3 regions of the Simplicispira sedimenti genome follow, and region 2 is predicted to be linked to each of the others. Evidence: predicted binding sites of a transcription regulator. Region 2 holds the regulator's gene; each other region holds the start of a gene.

Region 1 (6,480 bases), on a different contig from region 2:
TCAACACGCTCACGCTGCTGGCGCTGGTGCTGGCCATTGGGCTGGTGGTGGACGATGCCATCGTCATGCTTGAGAACATCTTCCGCCACATCGAGGAGGGCATGGAGCCCTTCAGCGCAGCCATTCGGGGCGCGCGTGAAATCGGCTTCGCCATTGTCGCCATGACGCTCACGCTGGTGGCGGTGTATGCGCCGCTGGCCTTCACGCCGGGGCGCACGGGGCGCCTGTTCATCGAGTTTGCGCTGGCACTGGCCGGGGCGGTGCTGGTGTCGGGCTTTGTGGCGCTCACGCTCTCGCCCATGATGTGCTCGCTGCTGCTGCGCCACAACCCGAAGCCTGGTTGGTTCGACCGCAGCATGGAGCGCTGGCTCACGGCCCTGTCCGATGGCTACGGCCGCCTGCTGCGTTGGGTGCTCACGGCCCGTGCCGGTGCGCTGCTGCAGGCACGCTGGCTGGTGCTGGCGGTCATGCTGGCCTGTGCGGTGGCGATTGCGCTGATCTGGCCGACCATGCGCCAGGAGCTCTCGCCGCTGGAAGATCGGGGCACCGTCCTGGCGAGCTTCAGCGCGCCCGACGGCGCCACGCTGGAATACACCGACCGCTATGCACGTGAACTGGAGAAAATCGGCCGCGACTACCCCGAGTTCGACCGCATCTACGCCAACGTGGGCAATCCCACCGTGTCGCAAGGCAGTGTGGTCTATCGCGCAGTGGACTGGGAGGAGCGCCAGCGCAGCACCCTGCAACTGGCGCGCGAGATGCAGGGCCGCATCAGCAGCCTGCCGGGGGTGAGCGCGTTTCCCGTCACGCCGCCGTCACTGGGGCAGGGTTTTCGCTCCCGGCCGCTCAACTTTGTGGTGCAGACCTCGGAGAGTTACGAGGATCTGCATGCTGCGGTCTCGCGCATCCTGGCCGAGGTGGCCAAGAACCCCGGCATCCTCTCGCCCGACGTGGACCTGCGCCTGAACAAGCCTGAACTGCGCATCAGCGTCAACCGGGAGCGTGCGGCCGATCTGGGCGTGAATGTGGACGTGGTGGCGCGTGCCATCGAGACCATGCTGGGGGGGCGCACCGTCACACGCTACAAGCGCGATGCCGAACAGTTCGACGTGATCGTGCAGACCGAGGGCGGCAGCCGCAGCACGCCGAAGGATATCGATGCCATCCATGTGCGTGGGCGCGGCGATGCCATGGTGCCGCTGTCCAGCCTGGTCAGCGTGCAGGAGAGCGTGAGCCCGCGCGAACTCAACCACTTTGGTCAGCGCCGTTCGGCCACCATTACCGCCAACCTGGCGCCCGACTATTCGCTGGGCGAGGCGCTGGCCTTCATGGACCGCACGGCCGCCCAGGTGCTCAAGCCGGGCTACACCACAGAGCTCAATGGCATCTCGCGTGAATTCCGCAGTTCGCAAGGGGCGCTGGGCGTGGTGTTTGTGCTGGCGCTGGTGTTCATCTACCTGGTGCTGGCGGCGCAGTTCGAGAGCTTCATCGACCCGCTGGTCATCTTGCTCTCGGTGCCCTTGTCCATGTTGGGGGCGCTGCTGGCGCTCAAATGGGGCGGGGGGTCGCTCAACGTGTATTCGCAGATTGGCCTGATCACGCTGGTGGGCTTGATCACCAAGCACGGCATCCTGATCGTCGAGTTTGCCAACCAGTTGCGTGCCCAGGGGCTGGAAATGGTCGATGCGCTGGTGCAGGCCTCCAGCCAGCGCCTGCGCCCCATCCTCATGACCACTGGCGCCATGGTGTTGGGCGCCATCCCCTTGGCTTTGGCCCATGGTGCAGGCGCGGAGAGCCGCATGCAGATCGGCTGGGTCATCGTGGGCGGCATGGGCCTGGGCACGTTACTCACCGTATTTGTGGTGCCCACCATGTATGCCTTGCTGGCACGGGGCGCCGTGCCAGGGCCGCGCAATGCGCAGGTGCAGCCTGCGGGGACGTCGCATTGATGCTATTTATTTGATAGCTGCTTGCGCCCGTATTTATTGCCCTGTGGGCTGATTTGATCTAATTTTTCTCGCGGTAGCGTTGCAGCACATAGGTGCCGGGCGCGTCGCACAGCACGCTGGCCTTGGGGATTTGGGCAGCGGGTTGCGGTGCCGAGGAGCGGGCGGCCAGCCAGGCCTGCCAGGCGCTCCACCAGGAACCCTCGTGCCGTGGCGCGCTGGCGGCCCAGTCTGCCGCTTCGATCCAGGGGCCGTGCGCCGGGCGGGTGGCCATCTGGTAGTGGCGGCCGGCGTGGCCGGGTTCGGAGATGATGCCTGCGTTGTGTCCGCCGTTGGTCAGTGCAAAGGTGATCTCGGCGTCGCACAGGTGGTGCAGCTTGTACACCGATGTCCAGGGCGAGACATGGTCACGCTGCGTGCCCACCACAAACACGGGCAGGTGCAGGTCGTCCAGCGACACAGGGCGGCCTTCCACGCGGTAGCTGCCGCGCGCCAGGGCGTTGTTCAGGTACAGGTCGGTCAGGTATTCGTGGTGCATGCGCGCGGGCATGCGTGTGCTGTCGGCGTTCCAGGCCATCAGGTCGTTGGGCTGGTCGCGCTCGCCCAGCAGGTATTCGCGCATGCGCCGCGCCCACACCAGGTCGCGCGAGTGCAGAAACTCGAAGGAACCCGCCATTTGTTTGCCCGACAGGTAGCCCTGGCCGCGGGTGGTGTGGTCCAGCCAGTCGATCTGGCCCTCGTCGATGAACAGGCCCAGCTCGCCGGGCTCGGAGAAATCGGTCTGCGCGGCCAGCAGCGAGAGGCTCCGCAACGGCGGCAACTGGTCTTGTCCGGCCACGCCCTGGGGCCTGGCCAGTGCAGCGGCGGCGATGGCCAGCAGCGTGCCGCCCAGGCAGTAGCCCATGGCGTGTACGGGCGTATCGGCGCCGTGCTGTACGCCCACGGCCTGCAGGGCATCGAGCACGCCCAGGCGCAGGTAGTCGTCCATGGTGAGTTCGGCATCGCGTGCGTCCGGGTTGCGCCAGGACAGCATGTACACCGTGTGGCCCTGTTGCACCAGGTAGCGCACCATGGAGTTGTGTGGCGACAGGTCGAGGATGTAGTACTTCATGATCCACGACGGCACGATGAGCACGGGCTCGGGGTGCACCTTGGCGGATTGCGGTGTGTAGCGGATCAGCTCGATCAGCGCGTTGCGGTACACCACCTTGCCGGGAGTGACGGCCACGTCGTGTCCCACGCGAAAGCGCTGCGGCGGCGCGTTGTCGTCGGGCGTGCCGGTGGCGTCGGCAAGCCAGTTCTGCAGGCCCTGGCGCAGGTGGGCACCGCCGTTGTGCCACAGGTCCTGGTGCACCAGGGGGTTGGTGGCGGGCCAGTTGGCGGGGGCCAGCATGTCCAGCCACTGGCGGGCAAAGAAGTGGGTGAGCTGGGCGTGGTGCGTGGTCATGCCGGGCACTTGCGTGGCTTCGCTCCAGAAGGTCTCGGCAGCGCGAAAGCCCGCGCGCCACTGGCGGTAGGGCCACTGTGCCCAGGCCTCGTGCCGAAAGCGCGGGTCTTCATCGGGGGGAGGGGATTCGTCGCCCGGTGCCCAGCCTTCCGCCAGGTGCTGGCGTCCCAACTGCATGGCCAGTGCCGCCAGCTCCAGTCGGCGCCCCGGCGAGAGGGCCAGGTGCCAGGCCCAGTCGGCAGCGGCCAGCCCCAGCGACACCGGCGAGAGCCCACCGGTCAGTGGTGCTGCGGCGGCCTGCGCCAGGCGGTCGAGCTTCTGGGTGGGTGTCTCTGCCGGGCGGGGAGCGCGAGCAGCGCGGTGCGGTGCCTGAGGGGGCGTGGATGCAGGGGCGGAGGAGGGCTTGCGGGGCATGGGGTCTCCTGGAGAGGACATCATCCATTGTGCGCCGCGACACCGACCTGTCCGTGACACAGGTCAATGACGACCGCGCGGAACCGCAGGACATCCATTGCTGCCAAGGGCCATGCTTTCTATGATGCAGGATGGGTCGTGGTGGTCATGGGTCGGTTCATGGCGCCGCGCCCCGAAATGGCGCCTGCATTTCCTTGGAGCACTTCCGCCGATGCCCCTGCCGATTCCTCCCCCCGTTGGCACGCTGCGGCCTTCCTGCGCCGCAGGTGCAAAGGCCAGCGCATGACGCCGGTGTTTGACCTGCTGCGCTTGTCGCTGATTTCGATGGACGTGGTGGCGGCACAGCGCAGTGGCCGCGTCGGCATTGCCCAACGCCAGCGCAACCGGCTGGCCCAGATGTTGGACAACGCGCTGCGTGGGTCGCGTTTTTACCAGGAGCACCTGGGCACCCGGGCCAGCGCCAGTACGCAGCTGCAGGATCTGCCGGTGGTCACTCGCGGTCAGCTCATGGAGCGCTTCGATGACTGGGTGACCGACCCGCGCTTGCATCTTGACGAGCTGCGCGAACTCACCGCCGACCCCGAGCGCGTTGCCGAGCCCTGGCTGGGCCGCTACATGGTGTGGGAGAGTTCGGGCACTGCCGGGATGCCGGGCATTTTTGTGCAGGACGGCCATGCCATGGCCGTGTACGACGCGCTGGAAGCCTTGCGCCGCTGCCAGCGGCGCCCGCTGGCACACTGGATGGACCCGCTGCACCTGTCCGAGCGCCATGCCTTTGTGGGCGCGACGGGCGGGCACTTTGCCAGCATGGTGTCGCTGCAGCGCCTGCGCAGCATCAACCCCTGGATAGCGGCCACCACGCGCAGCTTTTCCATCCAGGTCCCCACGGCGCAACTGGTGGATGGGCTCAATGCCTTTGCGCCCACGGTGCTCATCACCTACCCCACAGCAGCGGCCTTGCTCGCGCAAGAGGCGCTGGAGGGGCGCCTGCACATTGCGCCGCGCGAGATCTGGACCGGTGGTGAAACCCTCAGCCCGGCGGTGCGCGCGCACATTCTCCAGGGGTTGGGCGGGGTGCTGCGCAACAGCTACGGGGCCTCGGAGTTTCTGGCCATGGGCTGGGAATGCGTGCATGGGCACATGCACCTCAACGCCGACTGGGTCATCCTGGAGCCGGTGGACGAAAAGCACCGCCCCGTGCCAGCGGGCGAGCCTGCCTGCAGCGTGTTGCTGACCAGCCTGGCCAACCAGGTGCAGCCGCTCATTCGCTACGAGTTGGCTGACCAGGTGGTGCTGCGGGGCGAATCCTGTGCCTGCGGATCCCCCTTGCCGGTGATCGAGGTGCGTGGCCGCCAGGACGACCCGCTGCGCATGGTCCGCAGCGATGGCGGCACGGCCACGCTGCTGCCCTTGGCGCTGAGCACGGTGCTGGAGGAGGGCGCGGGCGTGTTCGACTTTCACCTGCGTCAGATCGATGCCAGCACGCTGTTGCTGCGCCTGCCCCTGCGCGGCGAAGAGGGGCGGGCCGCTGCGGCGCGCTGCCGTGCGGCGCTCAAAGGCTACGCCGCCAGCCAGGGGCTGGCGCCCATCCAGGTGCGTACCGAGCTGGGCCACAGTGTGCCCAGGGGGCGCAGCGGCAAGGCGTGCCGCATCGTGGCCTGTTGACCCTTTTCACTCCAGCCAGTGCACGGGGATGCGCTGGATGTCATCTTCCTTCCAGGCGATGACCACTCCAACCACCGACTTGCCATTGTCGCCCTGGCTGCTGCGCAATGAGCTGATATGGAAGCGGTAGCCTGGCCCCACCTTCTGCTCGGCCAGGATCTTGGCGTTGTTGGCCGTGGTGCCGATCCGCATGGTGACCAGGAAAACGGCCAGCACCATGACCATGGCCACGCCGGCCAGCACGGGGACGAGCATGGAGCGCTGCGGCAGGCCTGCACTGTGGCGTGCGGCACGGATGGGCGCGCGCCCCAGCTGCCACACCAGCCAGGCCAGCAGCGCCAGCACTGCGGCTGTGATGGCCACCGACTCCAGGGCCGGGCCTTGGTTCAGGCGCAACTGCGTGAAGGTGAGGCTGAAGGGCTGCATCATGGGCATGCCCAGGAGCAATGCCGTGCTGGCCGCAAGTGCAAGGCAGGCCACCCAGCGCACCACGAACGCCGCGAGCAGGCTGCCCCGAAACACCAGCGCGCCGCTTGCCAAGGCGAACAGGCCCCATCCTGCGGGGTCGTTGGTGCCCTGGCTGAGGCTGTAGGCCAGGGCTGCGATATCGACCAGACCGGCGATGACCAACACCAGCCCAGCAAGTCGAAGAAGAGGAAGATGCCGTGAATCCATGCGGTGATTGTCTCCCACCGCCAAGGGCGCCGCTGTGTCTCAGGGCATCGACGACACGTAAGCCACCACGGCGTCGATGTCGGCGTTGGTCAGGTGCTTGGTATTGGGCGTCATGATGGAGTTGGCGCGAACCTCGGCACCGTCACGGTAGCGTTTGAGGGTCAAACTCAGGTAGTCGGGTTGCTGGCCAGCAATGCGCGCAATCTGGTCGCTGCCCCGCCCGGCATCGCCGTGGCACCGGAAGCAGTTCTTGCTGAAAATGCCCTGGCCCTTGGCGGCCATCTCCGCGTTGGCCGCAGGCTTGTGGGTCACCTCCTGGGCCGAGTAGTACAG
Region 2 (6,480 bases):
GCCTGCGCTTGCACGTCACGCGTGATGTCACGGAAGGAGTACACCCTCCCCACCACCACCCCATGGCTGCGCTGCGGCACGCTGCGTCGCTCCAGCAACGTTCCATCACAGAGTTCAAGCACCTCGCAGGCATCGGCCTGCGGATCGCATTCAAGCGCCTGAATGGCAGCACGGTAGGCCTGCGGATCGCTCACCCTTTGGGCCATGTGTGCCTGCAAAGCCGCATCATTGCGCTGTACCAGCAGAGACTGTGGCAGCGACCACAACTGCACAAAGCGCTGGTTGAAGGCCCGGATCTGCCCATCCAGCGTACACACCAGCATGCCATCGGCCGCAGAGTCCAATGTGGCGCGCAACTCCGACAGCAGAGTTTCCAGTTCTCGCTCGGCAGCTTCGCGTGCCGAACAGTCCGTCAAGGTGACAAGCAATGCCTGGTCATGCAGATCCTGCGGGCATGCCACCACCCGCTGCTCCACCGGCACCAGCGTACCGTCACACCGCTGCAGCTGGGTTTGGCACTGGGAGCCCTGCGCCAGCACCTCGGCCCCATCGGCCCAGAAGCACTGGTCTTGCGGGGTCGAAGCGAACCGAAGCACCGGCTCGCCCACCAGTTGCGCCGGATCCAGGCCCACAAGCGCCGCAGCCACCGCATTGGAAAACAGAATGGTTCGATGGCGGGTATCCACCAACCAGACCCCCTCCTGCAGGCCATCAAAGGCCTTGAGCAGCGGGGCGTCCAGGCGCTCACGCGTCACGTACCCACCTCCAGACGCTGGGCATGCACTGCACGCTCAAAGAAATAACAGATGCGCTGACGCGGTGAAAGGTATTCCAGCGCCTCCCGTGGCAGCTGCCCTGGCCGCAGACTGCGGCGGATACCCAGATCTGGCTGCGTCTCCAGGTCAAGCACCAGCGCGCTCTCGCGAGGCACCAGCGGGTCATGAACAATGACCCTGGGGCGCAGTGGGCGCGAGGAATTAACCGATACGACCAAGGCATAGCGGTTGTTCGCCAACTGCACCACCGAGCCGGGCGGGTACACACCCATCATCCGGATGAACAGCCCGAGCACCAAGGGGTCAAACAGCTCCTTTTGCTGAGCAAACATGACCGACAGCGCCTCATGGGGCGTCATGCCCATGGATGGACGCGCCGGGTTGCACAGGCGCTCATAGTGATTGACGAGCGCGAGAATGCGCCCAGCCATGCAGAGCTCTTCGCCGCGCATGCGCAGCGGAAAGCCGCTGCCATCGGCCATTTCATGGTGTTGTGCCATGGCCAGCAGCACCGAACTGGGCAAACCCATGGCCTTTCCCAGCAGCACGGACTCGCCCACATGCCCACGGTAGCGGGCCAGATCCATGGGCTGGATACCAGGGAAAGGCAACACCAGGGATGCCGGAAGCTTGAGCTTGCCAATGTCATGCAAAAGCGCCGCCATCCCCAGATCCTGCAATGCCTGGGGCTCCAAGCCCTGCGCCTTGCCCATGAGAAGGCACAGAACCATGACGTTGACAGGGTGCAGCGCATTGCGCTCCCCCACGCCCTCGGACAGCAGCACAATCGTGGACTCGCTGCATTGCAGCAGTTCCTGCACGCATCCGTTGACCAGATTCTCGCTTTCCATGCGAGCCATGGCCGGACTGCCCTGCACGTTTTCGGCCAGTTTGCGGAACTGCCGGGTCGTCTCGACAAACCGCCGATCACAGGCCTCCAGGCGCTCGCGCTGCTGCCTGAGCTGCTCATCGATTTGCGCGAGATCCGGAGCGGGGGTGGTGTGGCCCTTGCCATTGAGCGCAGCACCAATGCTTGGCTGCACGCCCGGTTTTTTTACCGGCGCATGCACCTCTTCCATTGCATCAGAATCACTCAGCGATGGAATGCAACGGACCTTGTCCAACCCGAGTTCACGCAGGATTTCGAGTTGAGAATCCGAAGCAATGCGAAACCGATTGACCGGAAATGGATGGCTGAGCCAGCCCAGATCGAGCACGATGTACATGCCGATGCGCAGTTGGTGGATGTCCACCAGGATGGAGGGCTCTTCTTCCATTGCAGGAATGCTGCGTTTCAGTGATCACAGGATAGTCGCTTTGCATTATCAAGCGCTTGTTCCCACCGTTTCAGCTTGGCAGACCAATTGCTGCAATATAGCAACATTTGTATCTAATCGCAGATCAGTGATGGGCGATAGATCAAATCGTGCCACAGGGCCCAAACCGCCACGCCGCTGAGCAGTAATCCGGCCAGTCGCGTGCCCCAATCGGTTCGCCAGGCATTGACGCGGACGCGCACCTGCAACCAAAGCCAGGGGGCCAGCAACAACCATAACCCGCTACCCAGAGCGAAAAAGGCCATCGCCAACGCACCTTGCAGTGCGCCCCCCGTCAATGCGGCGACCAGCAATGCCGAATACAGCAAGCCACATGGCATCAATGACCAGAGCATGCCTGCCATGAACACACCTGTGTGTGACTGAACGAGTGGTTGAACCCGCCGCCACACCGAGCGCCCTGCACGCTCCACCCAGACAGGCTGACGCGCCTGGAGCAACAGCAAGACGCCCCATGCCAGCACGGCCACATGAAAAAAAGTCCATACGGGACGCAGCGCAGACGCCTGCTGTGTCAGCCATGCCAGACTCTGCATGGCCACAGCAGCCAGCGCGCCCACCAAGCTGTATCCGAGGATGCGCCCTGCATGGTAGGCGGACAACCTGCGCCAAGGCACGGCACGGTTCGCCCAATGGACGGGTTGTTCAGCCTCTTGGGCGCCCCCCCCGCCGCCCGACACCACCGCGCTGCAAGGGGCGGCACACATGACAAGGCAGTGCGACCCACCCGCAAGCCCCATGATGAGTGCGGTCCAGGCCAGTGAGGAAAGCATGCAGGTGGCGTATTCCGCGAGGAAAGTTAGATGATCCGCGAAAACCGTGCGCGGTTCTTGTCGGCCTGCAGATACCTGTCAAACACCATGGCAATGGCACGCACGAAGTACCAACCCATGGCCGTGACCTCCAAGCCCTCGTTGCTGACCATAACAAGGCCCTGCTGCTCCAGTTCCTTGAGCTGCTCCAGCTCCGACGCAAAATAGTCCCGCACATTGATCAGCCAGGCCTGCTCCAGCGGCTCAAACAGCAGTTCGCCCTGGCACATGATGGCCATGATGACGGCGCGGCGCACCAGATCATCGCGCGTGAGCGCCAGACCACGCACCACAGGCAGACGACCCTGGTTGAGCAGGTCGTAATAGTCTTCCAGTGTCTTGGCATTCTGACTGTAGGTAGCACCCACACGGCCGATGGCGGATACGCCCAGACCGATCAGGTCGCAGTCCGGCTGCGTGCTGTAACCCTGGAAGTTGCGATGCAGCCTTCCCTGGCGCTTGGCCACGGCCAGCGCGTCCTCGGGCAGTGCAAAGTGGTCCATGCCCACATACACATAGCCCGCGGTGCTGAAGGCTTCGAGCGAGCGTGCCAGCATGGACACCTTGGACGACGCCATGGGCAGGTCAGCCCACACGATGCGCCGCTGCGCCTTGAAGCGCTCGGGCAGGTGGGCATAGGCATAGAGGGCGATGCGGTCAGGCCGCAATTCGGCCACCTGGGCCAATGTGCGGTCAAAGGACTCCGGCGTCTGCTTGGGCAGACCGTAAATCAGATCCACATTGACGGAGTCGAAGCCGATGCTGCGCGCAGACTCCACCAAGGAAAACACCTGTTCTGCTGGCTGGATGCGGTGCACGGCCTTCTGCACCTCGGGATCAAAGTCCTGTACGCCAAAGCTCAGACGGTTGAATCCGAGTTCCGCCAGCAGCGCCAGGCGATCCGCATCCACGGTACGGGGATCGACCTCAATCGAGTACTCCCCCCCCGGCACCAGCGTGAAGCTGCTGCGCAGCATCCCCATCAGGTCACGCAGGCCTGCATCGGATAGAAAGGTCGGCGTCCCTCCGCCAAAATGAATCTGGCTGACCATCTGGCCCACACCGCAATGGGCGGTATGGAGATCGATCTCGCGCTGGAGGTAGCGCAGGTACACATCGGCACGGTCGTGGTGCTTGGTGATGATCTTGTTGCAAGCACAGTAGTAGCACAGCGATTCACAGAACGGAATGTGCACATAGATCGACAGCGGCAACGCCTTGCCCACCGGACTTTGGCGGCGCTGCCCAAGGGCAAGCACGTAGTCCTGCTCTCCAAACGCATCCACGAAGCGATCGGCAGTGGGGTAAGAGGTGTAGCGCGGACCGGAAACGTCGTAGCGGGTCAGCAGTTCGGGGGTGACAATTGTCATTGTTATTCCTGGCTAGCGTGCTTAATGTGCACCAGATTGCCCTTGCGACCCTTGATTCCCGTCAAGCATCCGACATCCGAGTGCAGGATTGGATCATCACCAAGCGGATAGGTCATAATTTGACCTATGTCACACCCCGCCCGCATACCCATCGTCCGTTCGTTACCTGATTCCGAAACGGAAGGATCGGCATGCGAGGATTCACAGACACCCCTGCATATGACACCGCAGACCATCAAGGTTGCCTGCTCCAATTGCAATCTGCGTGAGCTTTGCATGCCGCTGGCTCTCTCCGATGAGCAACTGCGACGTATTGACGACGTGGTGGCCGTGCGTCGGAAAATCAAGCGCGGCAGCACCTTGTTCCGCAACGGTGAAGCCTTCACCTCGCTGTTTGCCATACGCACGGGGTTCTTCAAGACCTGTGTCGCGACTGAAGATGGGCGCGACCAGGTCACCGGCTTCCAGATGGCTGGCGAGATCATTGGTCTGGACGGCATCGTCAACGACCACCATACCTGCGACGCCGTGGCACTGGAAGATGCCGAAGTGTGCGTCATGCCCTTCGAGCGCATCGAAGAACTCTCCCGCGAGGTGAATGCGCTGCAGCACCATGTGCACAAAATCATGAGCCGCGAAATTGTGCGTGAGCACGGGGTGATGTTGCTCCTGGGCAGCATGCGGGCAGAGGAACGGTTGGCGGCTTTCTTGCTCAACTTGGTGCAGCGACTGCATGCACGCGGATTCTCGCAATCCGAGCTGATTTTGCGCATGACCCGAGAGGAAATCGGAAGCTATCTCGGCCTCAAGCTGGAGACGGTGAGCCGCACCTTCTCCAAGTTCGTGGACGACGGCATTGTGGAAGTGAAGCAGCGTCACGTGCGGATACTGAGTCCCGAGGCACTGCATCGCATCGTCAACAACCAGGCTGCCTGCCACTGAACCCCTTGCGCCGCGGCAGACTTACCCCACAGGACGCCGCTGCGAACGCGCCACACCGCAGACTTTGCCGCCAGACCTTGGCGCCAGAGCTTGGCGCCACAGCAACAAGCCGAAGCAAAAAAACATCCCGCTCGCTTGGAAAGCCGTTTTTTTGCCGTTAGCATCGACCTGCCAGTGGACATGCAGGTTTTCGCTGGCGCTATTGACCAATCCCCATAAGGAAAATCCGAAAATGGCAACTGCTAAGAAAGCCCCGGCCAAGAGCGCCGCAGCCAAGACCGCTGCTCCCGCCAAGAAGCGCACCCCCAACGCAGCATTCATGAAGGCGCTCACCCCCAGCCCTGCGCTGGCCGCCGTGGTGGGTGCCAGCCCGCTGCCTCGCACCGAGATCATCAGCAAGCTGTGGGTTTACATCAAGGCCCAGAAGCTGCAGGACAGCGCCAACAAGCGCATGATCAACGCCGACGCCAAGCTCAAGCCCATTTTCGGCAAGGATCAGGTGTCCATGTTTGAAATGGCGGGCCTGATTGGCAAGCACGTCCAGTAAGGACGGCCCCTCCGAGAAGAAGCCGGCTCTGTCGGCTTTTTTGTTGGCCACAAGCAACAATATGCCCCTTGAGCCGCATCAATTTGAATGCTAACCAATCTCGTTTGGCTTAACATTCTCTTGCGAGTTCCTGCATAGCCAAACCTCCGCGCCAGCCATTGCCCTCTCGCCTCTTTCACTGCATGCGTTCAATCGCCTGCAGCCATGTGCATTGCTCTTACCCATGGAGGCCCGATTGGCATACCCCCCCGTGCAGCGCAACCCGAGCGCGCAGCAGTTTTCTCTCACACCCCCCTCGCCACTGCGATTGCTGCCGCTGGCCATTCTGATGCTGGCGGCGTCCCTGGACGTGCAAGCCCAATCCGCCGACGCAGACCGCAGCCTGGCCCCGGTCACGGTGCGTGAACGCGCCGAGGCCGCCGAAGGCAAAGACAGTGTGCGCGCCACCGAGACCACCATCGGCAAGGGCAAGCAGCAGTTGCGCGACATCCCGCAGTCGGTCACCGTGGTGACCGAACGCCTGATCGATGATCGCAACCTCGACACCGTCAAGGAAGCACTGAAAAACACCGCAGGCATCACCTTCCTGGCAGCGGAAGGCGGCGAAGAAGACATTCGCCTGCGCGGCTTTGCCCTGCAAAGCACGGGCGACATGTTCATCGACGGCATGCGCGACCCAGCGTTCTACGAGCGCGA
Region 3 (6,480 bases), on a different contig from region 2:
CCAGCAGGATTCGATTTACACCTACATGGCCCGCGGCATGCTCAACGAGGCCGGCCTGTCTTTCAAGGACCTGAAACAGGTGCAGTACGAGAAGTACCCGCAAGCAGGCCTCACGGCGCTGTTGCTGGGCTCCACCGACGCCACCGTGGTGCGCGAGGACGACTGGGCCGAATGGTCTGCCGCACAACCCAAGGCCGCCAAGCTGCTGGCATCCAGCCAGCCCGTGCCGGGCGGATTCACGGTGGTGGTGAAGAAAGACCTCCCGCCCGAGTTGCGCAGCCGCGTGGCACAGTGGTTCGCCACCGCCAGCGAACCCTCTGGCCTGGCCCTTGCCACTCTGAAGCCGGAGACTGCGCAATACAAGCGTGTGGCCGAACTGGGCCTGTTCACCCCGGTAGCCCTGCCCGGCGTGCAACGCGTGAATGCCAAGGAGGCGCAGCAGCTCCAGGGCCAGGGCGCATTGCTGGTGGATACGCGCACCGAGAAGGAATTCCGAACCAAGCGCATGAAAGGCGCGGTGTGGGCGCCCTACGTCGAAAAGAGCCTCAAGGACGTGGCCTTCGACCCTGCCACCGACGACTTCAGCGCCTTGGACAAGCTGCCTGCCAAGCCCATGGTGTTTGCCTGCAATGGAGCCGAATGCTGGAAGTCCTACAAAGCCGCCAAGCTGGCCGCCGCCAAAGGCCACAAGAATGTGTACTGGTTGCGCGGCGGCCTGCCGGAATGGGCGGCCGAGGGCCTGCCCACCGAGAAGGACTGATCCCGGCGCTTCAATCGGGCGTGGTGCAGAAAACCGTCAGCACGCCGGTGTAACCGTACAGCTGATTGCGCGCAATTTCGCCGGCAGCGAAAAAACCGACCAAGGGCACATCACCCAAGGCGTGGCGCACGATCTGCAGCTCGGCACCCGGCGCGCCAAAATGCGGCCCGCCCCGGCCCGAGCAGCTCACGTAAATGGCCCCCGCCACCTCTCGCTGGCGACCGGACGCCAGCGCTGGCGCTGCACCCGGCACTGGCCGCGAAATCTGCACGCCAACCGCCGAAGGCTCGGTTTCCTCAGGGGTCAACTCCTCGCGGATCTCGGTGCAAATGCGCACCAGGTCGGCCCGCGCAGCCCCGGCATTGCGCTGGCAAAAGGCCAGTAGCATGCCCGGCTCCACCGTATCGGCCAAGGCCACACCCTGGCGCGCTCCATCCAGCCCGAGGATGTGCCGCACCCGCGTGTCGTTCCCGAAATGCCCGGTGCGCCCAAAAGCCACCGCGCTGTCGGCGTTGGTCAAACCGGCCAGGGTGGACCGGATGCGGCGCACTGCTTCCTGTGGATCGTCCTGCAGGGAAACATCCAGCGTTTGCAGCAGCTCGCCCAGGGCCGGCTTGCCGTCCAGTTCCAGCACCACGTTGCCATCGGCGGCGGTGATGCGCTGCGTGGGCCCCACGGGCTGACACCCCTGGGTGACACGCGAAACCAGTTCCACCCCCGCGCCAAAAGCCACGCCCGAGAGGCCGCCGCTGAAGACACCACCCGCCGCGCCATGTCCGGCCAGGTTGCCGTTGCCCGCCACGGCAAACTGCACGCCCGCGCCACGGCTGGCACACACGCCTCCAAACAGGTAGCCCGTGCGGGTGCGCTGCGCCATTTCATCGATCAGCCCCGGAAGGTCAGGGGTGTGCCCATCGGCATGGACCAGCGCCGTGTGCGCAGCAAACGCACCGCTGCCGCCGCGCGGAAGCGGCGCCACGCCGGAAAACACGCGGTACTGGTCTGGCGGAAGGTCCAGCAGCATCACGGACAGGGCGGGCTCGTCCAGGTACTCGGCCCCGGCGGCACACACCCCCACGCCCACGGTGCCACTCCAGTCAGTGACCTCGGGCAGCTCGGCGGAGAGCACATCCAGCAGCGCCGCCGCCTCGGCCGCGTAGTGGTCGGTGATATAGAGCAGGCCCAGGGTGGGCGCGGCGGCGTACCCCGGCAAAGCCATCTGCGCGCGCAGTTGCGCCAGCACCAGGGCCACGGCCATGCGCCACTGCGGATGGGTGGCATGGGCGGTGGGAAATCGCTTCATGGACCGTCCTGCGGCGCGGGGCGCTGTGTGCTCGGCAGCACCCTCAACCGGTCGTCTTGCGCACTGCCTTCTTGGCCGGGCTGCGCTTGGCCGGGCTGCGCTTGGCCGGTGCCTTGCGGGCGGCCGCCTTGCGTGCCGGGGCCTTGGCGGCCGCGCGGGGGGCGGCTGGCGCGGACGCGGCAGGGGCTGCCGCACGCCGCGCGGCACCCTGCACCGACTGCACGCCCCGTGCAGCCATGCCGGTGGCGGTCTTCAGCGCCTCCTTGGCCAGGCCGGTGGCCATGTTGCGCGTGGTGTCCAGCGCCGTCTGCTTGGCGGCATCCTTCATGGCGCTGGCGGCAATCTGCTGGAACTGCTGCGTCAGCGCGCCCCACCATTGCATGGGATCGATCAGGCCCGCGCCCGCCCCGGCATCGGCCTTGGCGCCTGCCTTGGCCTTGGGCTTGGCCGTCTTGCGCGCAGCAGGAGCGGCTGCGGGCTCCTCAGGGGCTGCAATGTCTGCCACGCGGCTGGCCGCACCGGAGACGGCCTGCGCTGCATGGGCCAGCGTGTCGCTGGCCTTGTGCACGCCCTCCATCACGGTATCTGCGGTCTTGAGCTTGAAGGCGTTGGCCACATCACCCACGCTGAAATTCATGCCCTTGAGGGTGGCCAGCGTCATCTTCTGCACCTCCAGCGCCTGGATGGTGGCGGCCAACGCACGCGAGTTCTGCTCGAGCCAGAACTGCACTGCCTTGAGTTCTTCGATGCGCTTTTCCAGTTCTTCCACGCTGATGGTGGGAGCCACCCAATGGGACAGGTTGGGCAACTGCGGAATGCTGTTGGAAGCACCCTTGGCCAGGTTCTGGAGGAATTCGAAACCCGGCACGTATTTGCCGAAACCGAGGGGGGATGAGTCGCTCATAGCCGCTCCAATGGATGGAAAGTCGAGGATACGAACAGCTTACCCCAACGCGGCCCCTGTGCGCCATGGGCACCACCCTGCCCTGCGCACCCGCCCTGTGCCTGCACGACAGGCCAGGGCCGGTGGCGCGGGGGGATTACTTGTGCATTCCGTGGCTGCCATGGCCGCCCTGCATGGCGGGCATCTGCGCCTGCACAGGCACCTGCAGCTCCAGCTTGCTCTCGGCGCCCTGGGCGTTCTTGAACGTCAGTGTCACCGGCACGGTGCTGCCCTTGGCCAGGGGCGCCTTCAGGTCCATCAGCATGACGTGGTAGCCACCGGGCTTGAGCTCCACCGCCTGGCCTGCGGGAAGGTCCAGGCCGGTGACGGCGCGCATCTTCATCACGTCGCCTTCCATCTTCATTTCGTGCACTTCGGTCACGCCGGCCGCTGGCGAGGCGGCGCCCACCAGGCGAGTGGCCTCGCTGGCGGTCAGGCGCATGAAGGCACCCGTGGCCTTTTGCCCCTGCACGCTGGCACGCACCCAGGCACCATCCACGGTGACGGGGGCTGCCGTCTGGGCCTGGGCCAGACCCGAGGCCAGAGCGGCAGCGACGAGCAGAGAGGAAGTGATGCGGGGGAAGTTCATGGTTTTCTCCAAATCAAGACATTGCCATGGAGGCAAAAAATACAAGCAAAAATCGACTCTAGCGCCCTATCATCAAGCGCTGATAGCTATTATTTTTATAGCATTTGAGGGGGCGCCCGTGCCTGCGGCAAGGCGCCCACCATGGCCAGAGCCCACGGTTCACGCCTGGGCTCCGCGGGTGCAGCGCTGGCAGGCGCCAGCACCATGGCGTGGGCCGCTGGCGGCCCGAGCCACAAGGGGGGCAGGCACAAAAGACAGTCCGGGGCATGCACGGACGAAGGCGCTTCGGGCGCGTCCAGCGGCAAGACCAGCCGCCACTGACCGGGCGCCTGCGCGGAGCAGATGCGCTGCACTTCCAGCGCGCCGGGAACGGGTGCCCCGGCCACCGCCTGGACCACGGCCCAGCACGCCAGCAGGAAACCGGCAAACCGATGGCGGCAGCGCGTGGTCAACATGTGGCGATTGTAGGAGGCAGCATGGCTGGTGGCCTCCCGCACGTCGGAATTTCTTGACTCCGGTCAACCCCTGAACGCCGCGCACGGCGCAAGATGAAGGCATCCTCTACAAACCACGCAGAACCCATGAATACCGAACAAGCCAGCCCTTTCCAACAACAGTTGCTCGCACTGCGTGCCCAGGTGCTGGCACAACTGGCAGCGCAACGTGGCGGCACCGTGGGCCGTGCGGATGTGGCTGCGGAGCATTTTGGTCACCCCGAGGACTCCCGCGCGCAGGTCAACACTGAGCGCGACATCGAGTTCGCTCTGGGCGAACACGAAATCGCCCACCTTGCGGCCATCGACGCAGCGCTGGAACGCATCGCGGCCGGCAGCTACGGCGAATGCACGGACTGCGGCGCCGACATTGGCACGGCCCGCCTGCATGTTGCCCCCGAGGCGGCACGCTGCCTGGGTTGCCAGGAAAAGGCCGAGAAGTAAGCCCACCTGAAGCGCCTTCCCCCGCTCTCGAATCGCCGCGCGATTCGGGAGGGGGGACGCTCCCGGCGCGGCGGGGCGGCCCTTGCGCGGGAGCCCTGGCATGGGGCGCGCCAGTTTCATGCATCGCGGGCGGCCCTGACCTGGGGCGCGCCGGTGGCATACGTTGGGGGTGCCGCGTTCGCGCAATGGATCGCTGAGAGGTCAAGCCTGCAGCCGCGCAGGCAGGCCGCTGCTGCGCTGTGTGCGCTGGCGCAGCGCCTGCTCCAGCACTGCGGGCTGCGCGGCCACCAGGGTGAAGGCGTCGCGCGCGCGGGTGATGCCGGTGTACACCAGCTCCCGGCTGAGCAAGGCCCCGGCGGCCTGGGGCGGCAGCACCAGGGCGGTGTGCCCGAACTCCGAGCCCTGGCTTTTGTGCACAGTCATGGCAAAGGCGGTTTCCACATGCGCCAGCCGGGCCACACCCACCGAGCGCAGCTGCGGCCCGTCGGCAAAGTAGGCACGCAGGCCACCGCCCGGCGCCTGCAGCACGATGCCGATGTCGCCGTTGAAGACGCCCAAGCCTGCGTCGTTGCGCGTGACCATGACGGGGCGGCCTGCATACCATTCACCCCGCCCCTGCAGGAGGCCCGCGCCGCGCAAGGCCGTTTCGACCGCACGGTTGAGCCCGGCAGCTCCCCACGGGCCTTCGCGCACAGCGCACAGCAGCCGAAACCCGTCGAAGGCCCGCAGCACGCCTTGCACCCAGGCCGTGTGGGCGTCTTCCTGGGCAGGCACGGGCACGGCCATCGCGCGCAGGTAGTCGCGGTAGCAGCCCGCCGCACCCAAGCGGCCGCGCAGGGCCAGTTGCACGGCCGCCGCCGGATCGCTGCTGGCCAGCAGGTGCACGGCACCCTGGGGGTCGGCGTCCAGCACACGGCGGGCCTGGGGCGCATCGCCCTGGTTCACGGCCAGCGCCAGCGCGCCGATGGGGCCGCCAAAGCGACGGCTTTTGCGCAGCATGACCATGTGCTGTGCCAGGGCTGGCGCCTGGGCGCCGCTTTCGAGCAAGGCATCGGGCAGGGTCTGGCCCGTGGTGGCCTGCAGGTAGCGGCGGGTCTCTGTGCTGTAGCGGCCTGCCGCGGCGTCGCGGCACAGGTCGCCCAGCACGGCACCGGCCTCGACCGAGGCGAGCTGGTCCTTGTCGCCCAGCAGCACCAGGCGTGCGCTGGCGGGCAGCGCGTCGAGCAGCGCCGCCATCATCTCCAGGTGCACCATGGAGGCTTCGTCCACCAGCAGCACATCCACATCCAGCGGGTGGCCCGCGTGGTGGCGCATCTGGCGCGTGTGCGGCTGGGCGCCCAGCAGTGCGTGCAGGGTGCGCGCCGGGCCCAGGCGCTGGGCCAGGGCCTGCACGTCCAGCACACCCTGCAGCGGCGTTTGCAGGTCTTGCAGTGCACCGTCGATGGACTGGCGCAGCCGCGCAGCCGCCTTGCCCGTGGGTGCGGCCAGGGCCACGCGCCAGGGCCTGCCCGGTGGTTCCATGGCGGCCAGCAGGGCCAACAGGCGGGCGGCGGTGTAGGTCTTGCCGGTGCCCGGCCCCCCGGTGAGCACCGCCACGCGCGAGCGCAGCGCCACGGCACAGGCCAGTTGCTGCCAATCGACATCGGTATCGCCCTCGGTGCGGGCTGGGGCATCCGGCACCTGGCCTGGCTGCGCGGGCGCAAACAGGCGGGCCAGCCACTGTCTTGCCAGGGCTTCATCGACCGGCAGCGGCGCACTGGCCCGCTCACGCAGCGCCTGCGCCACGCGGGTTTCGTAACCCCAGTAGCGGCGCAGGTACAGCAAGGGCGCCGTGGCGCTGCCCCCCAGCACCAGCGGCTGGCCCTGGTCTGGCGCCACGCCCTCCTCGTGCACCACCGGGCTGCGGCGCAGGGCCTCCAGCCAATCGTCCAGACCCTGCGGCAGCGC

What was found. Region 2 encodes FNR, which switches genes on or off when oxygen is low (the NO sensors DNR and NnrR bind a similar motif). Its sites were predicted from a motif close to TTGATNNNNATCAA; they were not measured.
Region 1: MJ602_RS15045 (PHA/PHB synthase family protein) is a predicted target of FNR. The motif match lies at 3,861-3,874, and genes of this name have one in related genera.
Region 3: MJ602_RS08400 (TraR/DksA family transcriptional regulator) is a predicted target of FNR. The motif match lies at 4,104-4,117, and genes of this name have one in related genera.

What each region holds. Positions count from the first base shown of each region.
Region 1 covers NZ_JAKVIJ010000015.1:49,760-56,239, forward strand. Annotated here, with positions in the region: gene MJ602_RS15040 (efflux RND transporter permease subunit) at 1-1,949, shown strand, start outside; gene MJ602_RS15045 (PHA/PHB synthase family protein) at 2,008-3,807, opposite strand; gene MJ602_RS15050 (phenylacetate--CoA ligase family protein) at 4,090-5,472, shown strand; gene MJ602_RS15055 (hypothetical protein) at 5,479-6,147, opposite strand; gene MJ602_RS15060 (c-type cytochrome) at 6,187-6,480, opposite strand, start outside.
Region 2 covers NZ_JAKVIJ010000004.1:34,008-40,487, forward strand. Annotated here, with positions in the region: gene MJ602_RS05740 (sensor domain-containing protein) at 1-755, opposite strand, end outside; gene MJ602_RS05745 (cyclic di-GMP phosphodiesterase) at 752-2,053, opposite strand; gene MJ602_RS05750 (sulfite exporter TauE/SafE family protein) at 2,167-2,886, opposite strand; gene hemN (oxygen-independent coproporphyrinogen III oxidase) at 2,913-4,295, opposite strand; gene fnr (fumarate/nitrate reduction transcriptional regulator Fnr) at 4,515-5,237, shown strand; gene MJ602_RS05765 (SWIB/MDM2 domain-containing protein) at 5,470-5,784, shown strand; gene MJ602_RS05770 (TonB-dependent receptor) at 6,113-6,480, shown strand, end outside.
Region 3 covers NZ_JAKVIJ010000006.1:94,701-101,180, forward strand. Annotated here, with positions in the region: gene MJ602_RS08375 (PhnD/SsuA/transferrin family substrate-binding protein) at 1-760, shown strand, start outside; gene MJ602_RS08380 (FIST signal transduction protein) at 771-2,063, opposite strand; gene MJ602_RS08385 (PhaM family polyhydroxyalkanoate granule multifunctional regulatory protein) at 2,107-2,967, opposite strand; gene MJ602_RS08390 (copper chaperone PCu(A)C) at 3,104-3,595, opposite strand; gene MJ602_RS08395 (hypothetical protein) at 3,691-4,050, opposite strand; gene MJ602_RS08400 (TraR/DksA family transcriptional regulator) at 4,177-4,533, shown strand; gene recD (exodeoxyribonuclease V subunit alpha) at 4,735-6,480, opposite strand, start outside.